4 regions of the Mesorhizobium sp. M1163 genome follow, and region 3 is predicted to be linked to each of the others. Evidence: riboswitches for the same ligand, from Rfam matches in the RefSeq annotation. Region 3 holds a riboswitch; each other region holds the start of a gene.
What was found. Region 3 has a riboswitch for cobalamin ahead of metE (5-methyltetrahydropteroyltriglutamate--homocysteine S-methyltransferase). Riboswitches for the same ligand answer to the same signal wherever they lie in the genome.
Positions count from the first base shown of each region.

Region 1: it holds a riboswitch for cobalamin, as region 3 does, so the genes downstream of both, NKH43_RS31200 (CbtB domain-containing protein) here and metE (5-methyltetrahydropteroyltriglutamate--homocysteine S-methyltransferase) in region 3, are expected to answer to the same signal.
Region 2: it holds a riboswitch for cobalamin, as region 3 does, so the genes downstream of both, NKH43_RS31385 (DUF1636 family protein) here and metE (5-methyltetrahydropteroyltriglutamate--homocysteine S-methyltransferase) in region 3, are expected to answer to the same signal.
Region 4: it holds a riboswitch for cobalamin, as region 3 does, so the genes downstream of both, NKH43_RS18750 (ABC transporter ATP-binding protein) here and metE (5-methyltetrahydropteroyltriglutamate--homocysteine S-methyltransferase) in region 3, are expected to answer to the same signal.

Region 1 covers NZ_JAMYMF010000047.1:744-5,181, reverse strand. Annotated here, with positions in the region: gene NKH43_RS31210 (MFS transporter) at 21-1,220, shown strand; gene NKH43_RS31205 (aromatic ring-hydroxylating oxygenase subunit alpha) at 1,199-2,392, opposite strand; cobalamin riboswitch at 2,532-2,727, shown strand; gene NKH43_RS31200 (CbtB domain-containing protein) at 2,764-2,943, shown strand; gene NKH43_RS31195 (CbtA family protein) at 2,959-3,741, shown strand; gene cobU (bifunctional adenosylcobinamide kinase/adenosylcobinamide-phosphate guanylyltransferase) at 3,734-4,255, shown strand; gene cobO (cob(I)yrinic acid a,c-diamide adenosyltransferase) at 4,257-4,438, shown strand, end outside.
Region 2 covers NZ_JAMYMF010000047.1:35,969-40,406, forward strand. Annotated here, with positions in the region: gene NKH43_RS31370 (NuoB/complex I 20 kDa subunit family protein) at 1-89, opposite strand, end outside; gene NKH43_RS31375 (NADH-quinone oxidoreductase subunit A) at 80-445, opposite strand; gene NKH43_RS31380 (winged helix-turn-helix domain-containing protein) at 782-1,981, shown strand; cobalamin riboswitch at 2,011-2,214, shown strand; gene NKH43_RS31385 (DUF1636 family protein) at 2,253-2,687, shown strand; gene cobW (cobalamin biosynthesis protein CobW) at 2,684-3,736, shown strand; gene NKH43_RS31395 (cobaltochelatase subunit CobN) at 3,755-4,438, shown strand, end outside.
Region 3 covers NZ_JAMYMF010000025.1:42,280-46,717, forward strand. Annotated here, with positions in the region: gene NKH43_RS22620 (helix-turn-helix transcriptional regulator) at 1-577, shown strand, start outside; gene NKH43_RS22625 (hypothetical protein) at 895-1,149, opposite strand; cobalamin riboswitch at 1,705-1,906, shown strand; gene metE (5-methyltetrahydropteroyltriglutamate--homocysteine S-methyltransferase) at 2,002-4,347, shown strand.
Region 4 covers NZ_JAMYMF010000019.1:38,875-43,312, reverse strand. Annotated here, with positions in the region: gene NKH43_RS18760 (bifunctional helix-turn-helix transcriptional regulator/GNAT family N-acetyltransferase) at 1-334, shown strand, start outside; gene NKH43_RS18755 (GyrI-like domain-containing protein) at 372-1,205, opposite strand; cobalamin riboswitch at 1,501-1,704, shown strand; gene NKH43_RS18750 (ABC transporter ATP-binding protein) at 1,797-2,591, shown strand; gene NKH43_RS18745 (ABC transporter substrate-binding protein) at 2,628-3,575, shown strand; gene NKH43_RS18740 (FecCD family ABC transporter permease) at 3,605-4,438, shown strand, end outside.

The sequences.
Region 1 (4,438 bases), on a different contig from region 3:
ATTCTGCTTCGGGGAAAGCAATGGCTACCCATGTGCGCCATCCTATCTGGCTTGCGGCCTTGCGGCCGGCGGATGCACGCACCTTCGCCTCGCTTTATGCGGTCGAATCGTTCGCGCGCGCCACCGTCTCCAGCGTCATCCCGATCCAGGCCTATGAGATCCTGCACAACGAGCAGATCGTCTCGATCCTCTACACGGTCGTGGCAATGCTCGGCCTCTCGGCGACGCTGTTCATGCCGATGTTGATCCGGCGCTTTGCCCGGCGCTGGGTCTATACCGCCGGTGCCTGCCTGCTGGCCGTCGGCTCGCTGTTCTTCGTCACTCATACGCTTGCTGGCCAAACGGTCGGCATGCTCTGCCGCGTCATCGGCGCCAGCGCGCTGGCGATCACGCTCAACCTCTACATCATGGACCACATCCGCAAGACCGATTTCATGCAGGCCGAGTCGCTGCGCATGGCGTGGTCGATGCTTGCCTGGACCGCCGGGCCGACGCTCGGCATTTTCCTCTACACGCGTTTCGGCATCTATGCCGCGCATAGCGCGGTGGCCGTCTTCGCCATGGCCCTGCTGGCGCTGTTCTGGACCTACCGGCTTGGCGACAACCCGTCGATCCGCCCGGGCAAGACGCGGCCGGTCAATCCGCTGGCCAATATCGGCCGCTTCGTCGCGCAGCCAAGGCTGAGGCTGGCCTGGCTGATCGCCTTCGGCCGTTCCTGCTTCTGGACGACGTTCTTTGTCTATGGGCCGCTGTTCATGGTGATCACCGGCGAGGGCGAGCTCGCCGGTGGCCTCTTGGTTTCGGCCGGCAATGCGCTTTTGTTCATGGCCATCTTCTGGGGCAGGGCGGGAAAGCGTTTCGGCGGCCGGCGCACCATGACGTTTGCCTATTTCGCCATGTCGGCGACGCTGCTGGCGGCCGGCGCCGTCGGCGAGGCCGCGCCGCTCGTCACCGGCGCGTTGCTGCTTTGCGGTGCCTTCTTCACCATCGCGCTCGATGCGCTGGGCTCGACCGCGTTCATGCGCTCGGTGCGCTCGTATGAGCGGGCGCAGATGGCGGCGGTCTACCGCACCTATCTCGACTTTTCCGAGCTGACGCCGCCGCTGGTCTATTCAGTGGTGCTGGCGTTCTTCGGCCTGGGCGCGGTTTTCGCGACGCTCGGCCTGCTGGCGGCGGTCTGCGGCTTCGTCACTTGGCGCTATCTGCCCAAATCGCTTTGATGTTCAAGCGCCGCATGCCGCTCGCGCACCCAGTTGTGGAAGCGGTGCAAATCATATTCCTCGGGCATCAGCACGCCGGCCTTATGGCGCATCGAGCGCAGGCCCTTCTGGTTGACCTCGCAGATATCAGCGTCTTCCTCCAGCACCTGGGTACCGAAGGCGACGATGTTGTCGATATCCGCAGCCGGATCGACGAGCGCTTCGGGCGAAAAAAGCCATTCGGCGGTGAGTTCGGTCTGCTCCGGCCCAAGCGGCACCAGCCGCACGGTCCTGACATAGTCGACATGGCCGACGACGAACATCGACGGCAAGTTGGTGGCATAGGTCTGCCCGGCAGCACGCTCGGCCGGCGTCAGGCTCGAAAAGACCGAGCCGTGGACGCGCCCGTCGCGCGACCAGGTTTCGGCCCCGGCCCGCAAGCCGCCGGCAAATTCCGGCGCGTCATTGTCGGCGTGGCGCGCCCATTCGGGGTCGTCGTGCCGGCCCATCAGGCCGCGGCCATAGATCGGCACCAGCCGCGACAGGTCCTTGTGGACGCCAGGGCAGTGCAGGCACTCGTTGAAGTTCTCCCAAAATATCTTCCAGTTGCAGTTCATAACCTTGCGCAGCACATGGCCGCTCAGCAGCGTTTCCAGCGGCCAGTTGGCGAGGTTGCCGGATGCCGGATCGAAGGATGTTTCAGCCGAACCGGCAGCGTCTTGCGCGAGGTTGACGAAAACGAAACCGCGCCACACCGAAAGCGCGACGCGGTAGAGCGGATGATCGGCCTTGTCGAAACCGTCCGGCAGCGATTTCGACGGCACGCGCACCAGATCGCCGCGCAGCGAATAGGACCAGGCGTGGTAGGGGCAGGTGATGAGCCGCGCCTTCAGCCGTCCTTCGCTCTGCTGGCAAAGCTGCGAGCCGCGATGGCGGCAGGTGTTGTGGAAGGCGCGCAATTCGCCGGTCTCGTCGCGCAGCACGACGATCTCCTGCGTGCCTATGCGAAACGTCCTGAATGCCAGCGGCTGGGCAAGGTCGGCCTCGCGGCAGACCAGCAGCCAGTTGCGATACCAGATGGCCTCGAGATCGCGCTGATAGCCTGCGATGTCCCAATAGGCCGATGACGGCAGCGTCGGCTCGGCCCGCGTCAGGCCGTTATAGGGACCGCGCTCATTCGGGCTGGGTTGCATGCCGGCTTCCTCCCATCCGCCAGCCGACACCCGGCTGTGAGAATTGTCAATTGCGGCGCCGGCCGGCGAGCTTGGCGAGGCGGCGCATTCGCCACACGATCCGGCGGAATTTGGTTTGCCGGGCGCGGCGATTCTGCCTATAGTCGCTGATGTCGTCGGTTCCGTTTGGAACCAAGAGGGAATGCGGTGCGGGCGAAATTCTTGCCCAATGCCGTGGCTGCCCCCGCAACTGTGTGCGGTAGTCCTCTCCATATGCCACTGAAGATTTTCTTCGGGAAGGTGGGGAAGGGCGCTGATCCGCGAGCCAGGAGACCTGCCGGCGACAGGAAACTGACTTCTATGCCCTCGGGTGGAGGGCGAAAGGACAAGACATGAATACCGCTTCCGTCTCGCTCGGCGCTTCCGTCTCCTCGCAGTCGCGTTTCATGCAGCTGGCGCTTGCTGCATTCCTCGGCATTTTCGTCATGGGCTTTGTCGGCTTCTCGCACATCGATGCGGTCCACAATGCCGCCCACGACTATCGCCATTCGATGGGCTTTCCCTGCCACTGACAAGGGGCTGACATCATGACACTGTTTCGCAACGTCGTGTTCATCGCGGCGATCGCAGGGCTCGTGGCCGGCGTCGTTCTCGCCTGCATGCAGGCCTATGCCACGGTGCCGCTGATCCTGAAGGCGGAAGTCTACGAGCAGGCCGGCGGCGGCCATGACCATGCCGCGGCACCTGCGGCACCGGTCGAAAACGCCGGGGGCACGATGGCTATAAGCAGCGCCGCGCCGGCACCGGCTGAAGCAATGGCTCCGGCGGAGGACGAAGGCTGGGCGCCGGCCGACGGTTTCGAACGTTTTGCCTTCAGCGTCGTTGCCAATATCGTCACCGGCATCGGCTTCGCACTGATCCTGGTTGCGGTTTCGGAATTCGCCGGCGGCATCGGCAATTGGCGCCAGGGCCTGTTCTGGGGGCTTGCCGGCTTTGCCGTGTTCACGCTGGCGCCCGGCCTCGGCCTGCCGCCGGAATTGCCGGCAATGCCGGCGGCCGACCTTGTCCAACGCCAGATCTGGTGGTGGGCAACGGTGGTGGCGACCGCCGCCGGTCTCGGCCTGCTCGCCTTCCGCAGATCGCTGCCGCTGGCGGTCCTTGCGGTGGCGTTGATGGTGGCGCCGCATATTGTCGGCGCGCCGCAGCCCGACAGCTTCGAGACGACAATCCCGGAAGGCCTGCATCATCAGTTCGTGGTGGCGGTGACGCTGACCAATCTGGTGTTCTGGCTGGTGCTCGGCGCGGTCGTCGGCGTGGTGCGCGGCCGCTTCACCGGCACGGCGACCAGCCTGCGCGACAGCTTTGCCTGACCGCGCTGCCGGGGCGCTGACCCTGATCATCGGCGGTGCGCGCTCCGGCAAGAGCGTGCATGCCGAGAGGCTGGTGAGTGCCTGTCCGGCGCCATGGAGCTATATCGCGACGGCGCAAGCCTATGACGAGGAGATGCGCGAACGGATCGCGCTGCACCGCTCGCGCCGCAGCGCCGGCTGGACGACCATCGAGGCGCCGCTCGACCTTGCCGGCGCGATCGAGGCACTGCCTGACGGCCAGCCGGTGCTGATCGATTGCCTGACGCTGTGGCTGACCAACCATATGCTGGCCGAACATGATGTCGAGGCCGAATGCCGAAGGCTGGCAGATGTGCTGTCGCGGCCGCGTGGACGCTGGTTCGTGGTGTCCAACGAGGTCGGCCAGGGCATCGTGCCGGAGAATGCGCTGGCAAGACGGTTTCGCGACGCGGCCGGCCGGTTGAACCAGGACGTTGCCGCCGTCGCTGACACCGTGCTTTTGATGGTGGCGGGGCTGCCGCTCAGGGTGAAATGACATGGCTGATACTATCGACCCCAAGGACGAGGAGCGCCACCGCGCCAAGATGGCCAAGCGCAAGGCGGTGCAGGACGCCGAGGTTGCAGCCAAGACGGTCGAGAAAGGGCTGTTGATCGTCAACACCGGTCCGGGCAAGGGCAAGACCACGGCCGCCTTCGGGCTGGCGCTCAGAATGCTCGG
Region 2 (4,438 bases), on a different contig from region 3:
TCCTCCCCCACCGGTCTGCCGGTGTTGGGGTCGATGAGGCCCTTGGGCTTCGGCGCGACGAGCGTGCCGGAACTGTCGTTCAATCCCATTCCAGCGCTCCTTTTTTCCATTCATAGGCAAAGCCGATGGTCAGCACCGCCAAAAACACCATCATCGACCAGAAACCGAGCATGCCGATCTGACTGAACGACACTGCCCAAGGAAACAGGAAGGCCACCTCCAGATCGAAGATGATGAACAGGATCGACACCAGGTAGAAGCGGATGTCGAACTTCATGCGGGCGTCGTCGAACGAGTTGAAGCCGCACTCATAGGCGGAAAGCTTTTCCGGATCGGGGTTGCGGTAAGCCACCAGGAACGGTGCGGCGAGCAGCGCCAGGCCGACGACCAGCGCCACGCCGATGAACAGGACGATGGGCAGGTACGAACCTAAAAGTGCGTTCATGCTGCAGTTTTCCGTTGGCGGCCAATCCACTCTGATTACAGCACCGGACCCACTTGCGGAAGCGTGACAGATTAACCACTGAACCGTTTTAAGGGGGCTCTATGCTGCAACGCGGCGAGGGTTAGCGCAGCGCTTTCGGCGAAGCAAGTCAAACCTTGTTCAAATCGCGGTGCTGGACGGCATATCCGGGAAAACTGGTCCGATCCGCTCCTGTTTGATTTCCTTCACTTTTCACTCCACTTTTCTCTCCTGACATAGATGCCGCCAAAACCTTGCTAGCATGGGGCGGAATCGCAGCTCATTTTCTCTGTCTAACATCGTCCGGATACCGCCTTCATGAAGGAAAAAATCTCGCTTGCCCTGGCCCGTCGCATTGCGCTTGCGGCACAGGGATTCAATGACCCGCGCCCCAGCGGCACGCCTGACCGCCGGCATCTGGCCCGGGTGCTTGCACGTACCGGCCTGCTGCAGATCGATTCCGTCAGCGCCGTGGTTCGCGCCCATTATATGCCGCTCTATTCGCGGCTTGGCCCCTACAAGCTGGCGCTGCTCGACGACGCCGCGGTGACACGCAAGCGCATGGTCTTCGAATATTGGGCGCATGAAGCCTCGTTCCTGCCCGTCGAGACCTATCCGCTGATGCGCTGGCGCATGCGGCGGGCCGAGCGCGGCGAGGAAATGTACAGCGGACTGGCAAAATGGGGCCGCGAGCACGCCGCCTACATTGAGGACATCTATCGCGAGGTCGCTGAACGAGGCCCGATCGCGGCGTCGGCTTTCGAAGGCCAGAAGGGCTCGGGCGGCTGGTGGGGCTGGAGCCATGCCAAGCATGCCTTCGAATGGCTGTTCTGGGCGGGCCGCATCACCACGGCGCACCGGCGTGGTTTCGAGCGGTTCTACGATCTGCCGGAGCGCGTGCTGCCGCCAACGGTACTCGCTTTGCCAGTTCCGTCCCCCGCGGACGCCCACCGCGAACTGCTGCGCATCTCCGCCCGCGCCCATGGCGTCGCCACGGCGGGCGATCTGCGCGACTATTTCCGCCTCTCGCCCGCCGACATCAAGGGCCGCATCGAGGAACTGGTCGAGGCTGGCGACCTGTTGCCGGTGAGCGTCGAAGGCTGGAGCAAAACAGCCTATCTCCACAAGGACGCCCGTTTGCCGCGCAGGATCGAGGCGCGCGCCTTGCTTGCGCCGTTCGATCCCGTCGTCTTCGAGCGGTCGCGCACCGAGCGGTTGTTCGACTTCCACTACCGCATCGAGATCTACACGCCGGCCGAAAAGCGCCAGTATGGCTATTATGTGCTGCCGTTCCTGCTCGGCGACAGCATCGTCGGGCGCGTCGACCTCAGGGCCGACCGCCCGGCCGGCGTATTGCGCGTCCATGCCGCCTATTCGGAGCCCGGCGCCCCGCCCCAAACTGCCGCCGCCCTTTTCGAGGAATTGAAGCAGATGCAGGGTTGGCTCGGGCTCGAGCGCATCGAGGTGACGGCTGCCGGCGACCTCGGCCAGCCGCTCGCAGATATCGCCGCGTCATAGACGTGCGTTGACACGACTGCCTTCACAAGCCTAAATCCGTTCCAGACGGTCCCCTGCCCGCAACGGCAAGGGCCAAGAGGGAATGCGGTGCGAAATCTCGATTTCAAATCCGCGGCTGTCCCCGCAACTGTAAGCGACGAGCCAAGGCCGAAAACCACTGGGATATTCCCGGGAAGGCGGCACCCAGGCGATGACCCGCGAGCCAGGAGACCTGCCGTCTAGGACATAAGAATCCGATCGCCTGGCGGGTTTTCCGGGCAAGGAGCCTGATTTGGAACGCGACAGCAGTTTTCCGGCTGAGACAGCGGATTTATTGTCCGGCCATGGTGATTCCCCGGCCGGCGTTACCGTCATCGTCTGCTCGTCCTGCCGTGACGAGACCGGTTCGGACGCTTATCCCCGCGCCGGCGAACTGCTCGCCGAGGACACGCGCCGCGCCGCTTCCAGCGAAAACATTAAAATCCGCACCGTCGAATGCCTCGGCAATTGCAAGCGCCGGCTCAGCGCCGCGATGCTGCGCGACGGCTGCTGGAGCTATGTCTTCGGCGACCTGACCACGACCAGCGGCACCGATCTGGTGACGGGGGCAAAGCTGTTCGCTACTTCGACGGACGGCCTCATTCCGTGGCGCGGCCGTCCCGATTGCCTGAAGCGCGGCTTGGTTGCCCGCATCCCTCCCCTCGACCTTTTGAAGGACTTGATATGACTTCCCCAGATTCGGCCGCCAACGTTTCGCGCGTCCCCTGCACCGTCGTCACCGGCTTTCTCGGCGCCGGCAAGACGACGCTGATCCGCCATTTGCTCGAAAACGCCAAAGGCAAGCGCCTGGCCATCATCGTCAACGAGTTCGGCGATATCGGCATCGACGGCGAGATCCTGAAGGGCTGCGGCATCGACACTTGCCCCGAGGAAAACATCGTCGAGCTGGCCAATGGCTGCATCTGCTGCACTGTCGCCGACGACTTTGTCCCCGCGCTCGACCAGATCCTGTCGCTGACGCCGAAGGTCGACCACATCCTGATCGAGACGTCCGGGCTGGCCCTGCCCAAGCCGCTGGTCCAGGCCTTCCAGTGGCCGTCGGTGAAAAGCCGCGTCACGGTCGATGGCGTCATCGCCGTCGTCGACGGGCCGGCGCTGGCTGATGGCCGCGTTGCCAACGACATGGACGCCCTGCAGGCGCAGCGCGCGCAGGACGAGACGCTCGACCATGACGATCCTGTCGAGGAGGTGTTCGAAGACCAGCTCGCTTGTGCCGACCTGATCATCCTGTCGAAGAGCGACCTGCTGGACGCAGCCGGCGCGGCGCGCGCCAATGCCGTCATCGGCAAGCATGTTGCGCGGGCGGTGAAGATCGTGCCGACCTCGCAAGGCAAGGTCGATCCGTCGGTGCTGCTCGGCCTTGGTCTCGCCGTCGAGGACGACATCGAGAACCGCAAGACCCATCACGACGACGAGCTCGACCACGAACATGACGACTTTGACTCGTTCGTCATCGACATTGCGTCGGTGCCCGACCCGGACGAGCTGGCACAACGCGTCGCCACGGCGGCGGAGGAAGAAAACGTATTGCGCGTCAAGGGTTTCGTCGACGTCGGCGGCAAGCCGATGCGGCTCTTGCTGCAGGCCGTCGGTCCGCGCGTCAACCACTATTACGACCGCGCCTGGACCGCTGAAGACGATCGCCGCTCGCGCCTCGTCGTCATCGGCCTGAAAGGGCTGAACCGCCCGGCGATCGAGCGTATCCTCGCCGGCTGATCCCAGGTACGAGCCGCGATGCACATCCTCACCACCACATCCGCCTCGCTCGACGATCTCGCCGAGCCTGTCGATCTCAGGCAAACGCCTGCGGATGTCGTGGCGCTGTCCTTCACCGACAGCGACCTCGCCGGGCTGGCGGCGGCGTGGAAGGCAGATGCGGACCGCCTGCCGTCGATGCGGCTCGCCGCCTTGCGCGACCTGCGCCACCCGATGTCCCTCGACCTCTGGATCGACAGCGTCGCCCGCCACGCCAAGGTCGTCCTGGTCCGCATCCTCGGCGGTTACGACTGGTGGCGCTACGGCTGCGACCAGCTTGCCGTTGTCGCGCGAAATCGCGGTATTAAGCTGGCGCTCCTACCGGGCGAGAGCCACGACGAGGATTTGCGGCTGATTGAAGGCTCGACGCTGCCGCGCCAGGAACTTGATGGTCTGCTCGACTATTTCCGCGAAGGTGGCCCGGCGAATATGACGGCGCTGGTGCAGAGGTTGGCAAGTCTCGCCGGATCGGGTGCGGCGGTCGCTGAACCTGTCAGCGTGCCAAAGGCGGGATTTTACGAGCCGGGACGCGGCGTTATAGAAAGAATGGACTTATCAAGCGTCGGCATTCCTTCGCGCCCCCCTCTGTCCTGCCGGACAGAGGGGGGCGCGACGGAACGCAGCCTAAACCTACCGTCCGCCGAACCCGCCCCCATCATCCCC
Region 3 (4,438 bases):
CAAGACGACTGTTGGCAGCCGCCAATATCCTATCGATGAAAAGGCGCGTGAATCGATTTTACGTCAGTTGAAGGAACTTCATAATCTGCGCAGAAATAACACAAGCAGGCCATGGCTGTATTGTTGGAGCCTTGACAACAAAATACTCTTGATAAATCCGCAATATGTCCGCACCATTGAGCTTATCGGTGACGATGTAGAGGAGATGCCAGAGTATTATCATCCAGAAATCTATCGGGCTTTGGATGACTGGGATAAGGGTGAGGTTTCAGGAAAGCTGAAGAAAGAATGCGATGCCATCATCGCAGAGATGGGTGATCAGGAAGCCGTGCGCATGGCCTCCTATGTTCGCGTCACATATGACGACGGAGAAGATGAGTGGAACTTCTTGGATGAAGAAACCGCTACGACTTTCTTCGGATTGGAAGCTGCGACCTTTGACGTTCCCCAGTGTAGTTTCGCCGAAGTGGAGGAAGAAGGTTACTACCGAGCGCGATACGCCAACCTTGATCGCGTCGCGGTGATGGAGGTTCCAAGCGACCGTTATCACAGATTGACCGCGCCCGAGGAAGCTTAGAACCATCCACGAAGGGCGCATGTTACATCTCGACCTTGCGTGGTGCGTTTTCAGTACGAGATGACGTTAAGCGTAGGTAGTGGCAGGTAAGAGTGCTCGACCAGAAGCTCAACTGCCTCCTCAATATCGCTGCCGATGTGCCGCAGGACACGTCCACGGGAGCGTGGATAGGCGTAAAGTTCCTGCACTCCACGGTCCGCTCTCCCATCGCCGGTGTGTGCCCGACGCCATCTTGTGGACGAGCTTGGCCGCCTGCACCCGGTTGTATTCCGGCTTGCGGTCCGCCTGGGCGGTCCGCCGCGATGGCTATCTCCATGTCAATCGGCGCCGAACTTTGACTGCCCGCTGCTTTTGATGAATTTGGCGAGGTCCCGCGCATAATCACTCTTGGTCTTCTCCTTGAGGCCCTGTGTCGCGAACTTGTGGTCCAGCAGGGCAAACAGGTCCAAGTCCCCTTCCGCCTGTGGCGCTGGCTTGCCCTCACCGCCCTCGGCTCCCCAATTGGGGACCGCTTCTGCGCGCTGCACCGTGGCGATTGTCCGCCCAAGACGCATCACAAGATCGAACGCCAAACCGTGCGCGTGCACGACGATTTGCCGCTCAGGCCTCATTTGGACAGGACTTGAGCTGGCCCGGTGGTTTGAGCCGGGTTACCTTGAGCCGGTGGGCTGCGAACAAGCAGTTCGAGACATTGGCCTCGATCACTTCGCAACACGCCGCTGCGCCTGGCCTCGGTGTGCTCCCCCCGAAATCGTTGTGTCATATCACCGAGGGCATCACGGCCAACAGCTTCCACATGGGCAACAGCCTCGCCATTGACCCGAATATGGTCGCGAGCAGATTACCAACGAAGCGGTCGGAACCTCGGAGCCGAAGTTCGACGCCGAGGTGGTTCGCATGATGCGCTAAGCAGCACCACGGGGCTTGCCGGTATGTTTGCTGCCGGCAGCCGACGAACTCCTATCCTCCTGGACAAGGGCGCCGTGCGTCATTGCTTTGATTTACCGGCCGCTCAAGGCTTCCACAGTTTTCGCTTTCGAGGCGACCTTTGGAACATGCCAACGGAAATTTAATATAACGACATAAACATTTCTTTATGCGGTATTGACAAAGAAGCGAACTGCTGTGATTGTCTCCCGTGTCGTGGTTCTCCGTACGGCGCTGCCGCAGCGGAGTTAAGAGGGAAGCCGGTGCGATGCCGGCGCTGCCCCCGCAACTGTTAGCGGCGAGCCAACCCCACTCATGTCACTGAGGCGAATAGCCTTGGGAGGACGGGTAGCTGGCTATGACCCCGCGAGCCAGGAGACCTGCCACGGCGAATTACGTCCACAGGCGGGGTGTCTCGGTGGCCGCCGCAGCCTGGCGTTCGTGCCGGCCTGCTAGCGCCTTCCTTGTCACCGACGCCCCAACCATCGGGGTATGGCATGACTGTCTCTCATCAAATTCCTGTAGCAACGCTCGGCGTGCCGCGCTTCGGTCGTCGGCGAGAACTGAAATTCGCGCTTGAAAGTTACTGGTCCGGAAAATCTTCCGCCCCCGACCTTCTCACGACGGCGAAGGCGCTCCGTGCCGCTAGCTGGGAGGAGCAGCACGATCGCGGCGTGTCGAAAATCCCGTCGAACGACTTCTCGCTCTACGACCATGTGCTCGACACCGCAGCCATGGTCGGCGCCGTTCCATCCCGTTACGGCTGGAATTGCGGCGAGGTCCCACTTGACATCTACTTCGCAATGGCGCGCGGCAACCAGGGTCAGACGGAGGATTGTGGACACGCTGGTCACCAGCAGGCGGCTCGTCGGCCTGATGTAACCGCGATGGAAATGACCAAGTGGTTTGACACCAACTATCACTACATTGTGCCGGAACTCGACGATGATCAGACGTTCGCCCTCTCGTCGACGAAACCGGCCGACTACTTCCTCGAGGCTAAAGCTCTCGGCATTCACACACGCCCAGTCATCCTTGGACCAATCACCTTCCTCAAGCTGGCGAAATCGCCTGCCGAAGGATTCGATCCCATCGCGCTCCTGCCGCGGCTGCTGCCCGTCTACGAGCAACTCCTGCAGAGGCTGAAGCTGTCTGGAGCCGACTGGGTGCAGATCGATGAGCCAGCGCTTGTCCTCGATCTGAACCCGAACGAACGAGCTGCGTTCGAATTCGCCTATGGCCAGCTGTCGAAAGCCGCGCCCGAGCTGAAGATCATGCTGGCTACCTATTTCGGGCCGCTGGGAGACAATCTCGAAACCGCGGTTTCTCTGCCCCTGGCCGGGCTGCATGTTGATCTCGTGCGCGCTCCCGAGCAGCTGGAAACGGTGGGTCGGCTCGCACCGAAGGATCTGGTGCTCTCGCTTGGCTTGATCGATGGCCGCAACGTCTGGCGTGCGAACCTGCCCGCCATTCTCGACCGCATCAAACCGATCGTCGCCGGCTGGCCCTTGGACCGCGTCGAGATCGCGCCTTCTTGCTCGATGCTGCATGTGCCGATCGACCTCCGCATGGAGACGGAACTCGACGCGGACATCAGGTCGTGGCTCGCCTTCGCGGCCCAGAAGACCGACGAGTTGGTGTTGCTTGCCCGGGCCCTGTCCCAAGGAAGGGATGCGGTGGCAGGCGCGTTGAAAGCGTCTGCCGAGGCTGCCGCCACTCGCGTGACATCCACGAAGATCCATGACCCACTGGTTGAGGGGCGGATCGCCAGCATTGACGACAGCATGAAGCGACGAGAGAGCGCTTTTGCCGAGCGCTCCAGAGTCCAGGCCGGCACGCTCGGGCTGCCGCCGTTCCCGACGACGACCATCGGGTCCTTCCCGCAGACGCCGCAGGTACGCAGGGCGCGGGCCGCTCATGCGAAGGGCCAGCTGAGCTATGTCGACTACGAGACCTTCCTGAAGAAGGAGATCGAGGCTGCAATTCGCTGGCAGGAAGAGATCGGGCTGGACGTGCTGGTGCACGGTGAGTTCGAACGAAACGACATGGTACAGTATTTCGGCGAGCAGCTGTCCGGCTTCGCCTTCACCCAGCATGCCTGGGTGCAGAGCTATGGGTCGCGTTACGTGCGCCCCCCCATCATCTTCGGCGACGTATCGAGGCGCAATCCGATGACGCTGCGCTGGTGGCAATTCGCCCAGTCGCTTACGGAAAACCCTGTGAAGGGAATGCTCACAGGCCCAGTGACCATTCTCAACTGGTCTTTTGTTCGCGACGACGTACCGCGCTCCGAAGCATGCCGCCAGATCGCGCTCGCCATCCGCGACGAAGTGACGGATCTCGAATGGTCCGGCGCAAGGATGATCCAGATCGATGAGGCCGCGTTTCGCGAAGGATTGCCACTGCGCCAGTCTGATTGGAACGACTATCTCGACTGGGCTGTCGAATGCTTCCGGATCGCTTCAACGGGTGTAAAGGACGCGACTCAAATCCATACCCACATGTGCTATTCGGAGTTCAACGAGATCATCGACGCGATCGCTGAAATGGATGCGGATGTCATTTCGATTGAGACGTCGCGCTCGAAAATGGAACTGCTGGACGCCTTCACGAGCTCCAAATATCCGAACGAAATCGGGCCCGGAGTCTACGACATTCACTCACCACGTGTCCCGGAAGTCGGGGAGATTTCGGATCTCGTCATGCTTGCCCGCGAGCGACTGTCGGATTCCCAACTGTGGGTAAACCCGGACTGTGGCCTCAAAACACGCAAATGGGAGGAGGTCCGCCCTGCCCTCATGAACATGGTCGATGCAGCACGTGCGCTCCGGGAGAAAGTGTAGGCTCCGGAGGGTTTCTTGGTTGCTCACCATGTGGTGAGTCACCGGCTGCCGCATGTCGGCCGTGAATGTGCCAAAACGCGATCACATCCTT
Region 4 (4,438 bases), on a different contig from region 3:
CGATCCGAAATGGGAACGCAGCCGGATCGCCGAGCGGGAAGGCGAGGTCGTCGGCTCCGTCTTCGTCGTGCGCCAGTCGGACGCGGTGGCGAAATTGCGCCTGCTCTACGTCGAGCCCTCGGCGCGAGGTCTCGGCATCGGCAAGCGGCTGGTCGAGGAATGTATCGGCTTTTGCCGCGCCACGGGTTACAGGACAGTGACGCTGTGGACCAACGACGTGCTCGCCGCCGCCCGCCACATCTATGAGTCTGTGGGCTTTAAATTGACCAACGAGGAGTGCCACCATTCCTTCGGCAGGGATCTGGTCGGCCAGAACTGGAACCTGGAACTGTAGCAGCGCTTCCGGCGCTTCGGCGTCGGCCTGCCGTGCCTCACCCTTTGATCGGTATCCAGATTTCCAGCCCGCCATTGCCGCTGCGCGGATCAAATTCGGGGCCGTAACGCTCGAATTCCGGCGCATCGGCGATCTCGTGCCCAGAGGCTGGCAGCCATTTGTTCCAGATCGTGTTGACCGTGCGGCGGATGGTCGAGATATGGTCACGATGGGCGAACACGCCGTATTTCTGCGCCGGCACGCGCACACGCCAAAACTCCCTCGGCAGGTCCGAAAAATCGGACACTTCGACGCCAGCGATGTAGTCGAAATTGCCGGCGTCGTCGCCGTTGACGCAGACGCCATAGGCGACGTCGCCGATCTCGCCAGGAATGTTGCCAATATAGGGGCCGAACCGCTGCCACTGCATCGGGATGCCGGCGCTGGTTTCGCAGCTGTAGCGCTCGCCGAGACCGGCGATGAGAAACGGCCGGCTGGTCTCAAAACGCGGCGGTTCGAGAGTGGCGAGAAAGGACTGGTCCATCAGGATCGGCTCCACAAGATCGAGGTTGTCGAGCGAGCCTTGTGCGCGCACCAGTTCCGGCGTGGTGCCGAACTGGTCGCGGAAGGCGCGGGTGAAGGCCTCATGCGAGGCATAGCCGGCGTCGAGCGCGACCGAGAGGATGTCGGGTGCGCCGGCGCCAAGCTTGCGCGCCGCTTCGGTCAGTCGGCGAGAACGGACGTAGCTCATCACCGAACGGCCGGTAGCCGCGCCGAAAGCCCGCGTCACATGAAAGCGCGACACCCCGCTGCTCTTGGCGACATCGTCCAGCGAGACTGCTTCGGGCAGGTGGCTTTCAACGAACCACAAGGCTTTCTCGATCGGGTTCATTTGGCACCTCGCATTGGCCCAGTCTCCGCATTGGCCCAGTCTTTACATTGGCCCAGTCTTTACATTGGCCATGTCTTATATTGGCAAGATTATGGTGCCGCTTCCTGGCGGAGGCAGTTTGATCGAAATTGCGCACTGCGCAAATCGAGAGCGACGGTCGTCGGCAAGTCGCAGGCGTCGCGCGAAAAGGCTTGACAGGAAGCGGGCAAACGTCCTTTTAAATGTAACGTTATTACATCACGAGGTCTATATGGCTCCTTCTGACAAGACTTATTGCGCTGTGATTGGCGGAAAACTAGGGTGGCTGACTGATGGTCCCCGAGTCGAAAGGCAAGGGGTGAAAAGGGAACACGGTGAGGTCTTCGGATCGAGGCCGTGGCTGCCCCCGCAACTGTAAGCGGTTAGCAACATCCGAAATGCCACTGGCCGGCAAGGCTGGGAAGGCAGGATGGCGCAAAGACCCGCGAGCCAGGAGACCTGCCATCAGCATGAGTTGACCGGACGGGGTGTGCCGGGAGGAGACGTGGACATCGGTCTTGTCGGCCGGTCCGTCCAGCTTCCTTCCGTCGCCATTGAGAAAGTGACGGTAAGTTGGACGCCTCCCTGCCTCTTCTTGAAGCGCGTGAGCTGAGCGCGACGACGAATGGCCAGTGCCTGGTCAGCGCGGTGAGCCTTTCGCTAGCGGCGGGCGACCGCCTCGCCATCATCGGCCCCAACGGCGCCGGCAAGACGACGCTGCTGCGCATGCTATGCGGTACGCTGCGGCCAAGCGCGGGAGAAGTGAGATTTTCCGGACGCCGGCTGGACAGGTTTTCGGCCGCCGAGCGGGCACTGCACATGGCGGTCGTCGGCCAGACCGATCAGCCTGATCCGCGGCTTGCCGTGATCGACTACGTCGAGCTTGGGCGCGTCCCGCATGCCGGCTTGCGTCGGAGGAGGGAGCAACGCGACATCGTCATTGAAGCACTTCGCAGAACCGGCCTGCTGCCGCTGCTCGGCCGCACGCTCGGCTCGCTATCCGGTGGCGAGCGGCAACGCGCCCAGCTTGCACGCGCCATTGCCCAGGAGCCAAAAATCCTGTTCCTCGATGAGCCGACGAATCATCTCGATCCGCGCGCCCGCAGCGAACTTCTCGAACTCGTGGCCGGGTTCGGCATGACCGTCGTGGCGGTGCTTCATGACCTGTCGCTGGTCACGCCATTTGCCGCCAGAGTCGCGGTGATGAACGAGGCCCGCTTGCAGGCACTCGCCGGTCCGCGCGAGGCGCTGACCAAGCAGTTGATCCGCGAGATTTTCGGCGTCGACGTGCTTCGGCTGCGCCATCCCACCGAAGACCGCGAGCTGACGGTCTTCGAGGTCCCGAACCGTGCCGCTTCGCCATCCTGATTCAACCCCATCCTCATTCAAAAAGGAGCAACATCCGTGAATCGCCTTGCATTTTCTCTTGCCTTCTCGTTGCTGACCTCGCCGGCCTTTGCCTTTCCGGTAACCGTTGATAGCTGTGGCACGCCGTTGACCTTCGACGCCGCGCCGAAGCGCGCCGTCATCCAAGATCTGAACATGGCCGAGATGGCCTTTGCACTGGGCCTGCAACCGTCGATCGTCGGCCTGACCGGCATCACCGGATGGTACAAGGTCGGTCCGGAATTCAAGGCCGAGCAAGGTTCGATCCCGGAACTCGCGCCGAAATACCCGACGCTCGAAAACCTCGTCGCGGTCGAACCCGATTTCTTCTTTGCCGGCTGGTACTACGGCATGAAGCCGGGCGGCGAGGTGACGCCCGATACGCTGGCACCGCACGGTATCAAGACGCTGGTGCTGACGGAAAGCTGCGTCCATCTCGACAAGAACCGCCCCGCCGCCTCGATGGACCTGCTCTATGGTGATGTCGAAAAGCTGGGCAGGATATTCGGCAAGGAAGCCGAGGCGCAGAAACTTATTTCGGACTGGAAAGCGCAACTCGCCGACATCACGGCGAAAATCGGCGACCACAAGGGAACGCGGGTGTTTCTTTACGACTCCGGCGAAGACAAACCCTTCACGTCAGGCAAGTTCGCGATCCCCAGCGCCATGATCGCCGCAGCCGGCGGTGACAACATCATGGCCGACATGCAGACGAGCTGGGGCAACACGGATTGGGAAACGGTCGCTTCCCGCAATCCGCAGTTCCTTATCCTGCTCGACTACCAGGATGGCGGCGGCTACAGGAAACTGCTCGATTTCCTGAAAGCCCACCCGGCGATGAAGGAGACCGACGCGGTCAAGAATGAGCGCTTCGTCGCGTTGCGCTATGCCGAACTGACACCTGGGCCGGCTAATATCGAGGCGATCGGCAAGATCGCCAGGGCGATGCACCCGGAAGCTTTCTGAGCTTGCGCCACAGGCCGTTCGAATTGGCAATGGCAGCAGGAGCAGCGGCAATTGTCGCTCTTTTTCTGCTGTCGATCGCCTATGGGTCGACGATCATCGCGTTGAGCGATGTGGTTGCTGCGCTCGGACATGCCGCCGGGCTGGACGGAGACATCGTGTCCGGTCCAGCCGGCAAGATTGTTGTCGATCTCAGGCTGCCGCGCACGATTATGGCCATCTGTGTCGGCGCTGGGCTGGGCGTCATCGGCGCGCTGCTGCAGACGGTGACGCGCAACGACCTCGCCGATCCGTTCCTGTTCGGCCTGTCTTCCGGTGCCGCGGCCGGCGCGGTCTCCGTCATTACCATTTTTGGTGATCATTTCGGCATCTGGACATTGCCGGTCGCGGCCTTCACCGGCGGCGTATTGGCCGCAGGTATCGTCCTTTTGCTGGTTTCGCGGGTGAGGGGGCAAGGCCCCGAACGGCTGATCCTCGCCGGGCTTGCCGTCTCGTTCCTGTTCACCGCCTTGACCAACTATCTGGTCTTTGCCGGCGACCAGCGCGCCGCCCACTCGGTCCTGTTCTGGACGATGGGCGGGCTCGGGTTGGCCCGTTGGGACAATGTCGGGCTGGCTGCTCTGGGCGCAGGAACCATCCTTCTCTACGGACTTTGGAACCATCGCCGGCTCGACGCTTTCCTGGCCGGCGAGAATGCCGCCGAAAGCCTCGGCGTGCCGGTAGCGCGGATGCGCAGGATGACATTTCTCGTCGCCGCTTTCTCGACGGCGATCCTTGTTTCGGTCGCAGGCGTCATAGGTTTCGTTGGCCTGATGATCCCCCATCTGTCCAGGACCCTGGCCGGCCCGCTGCATCTGCGCCTGATT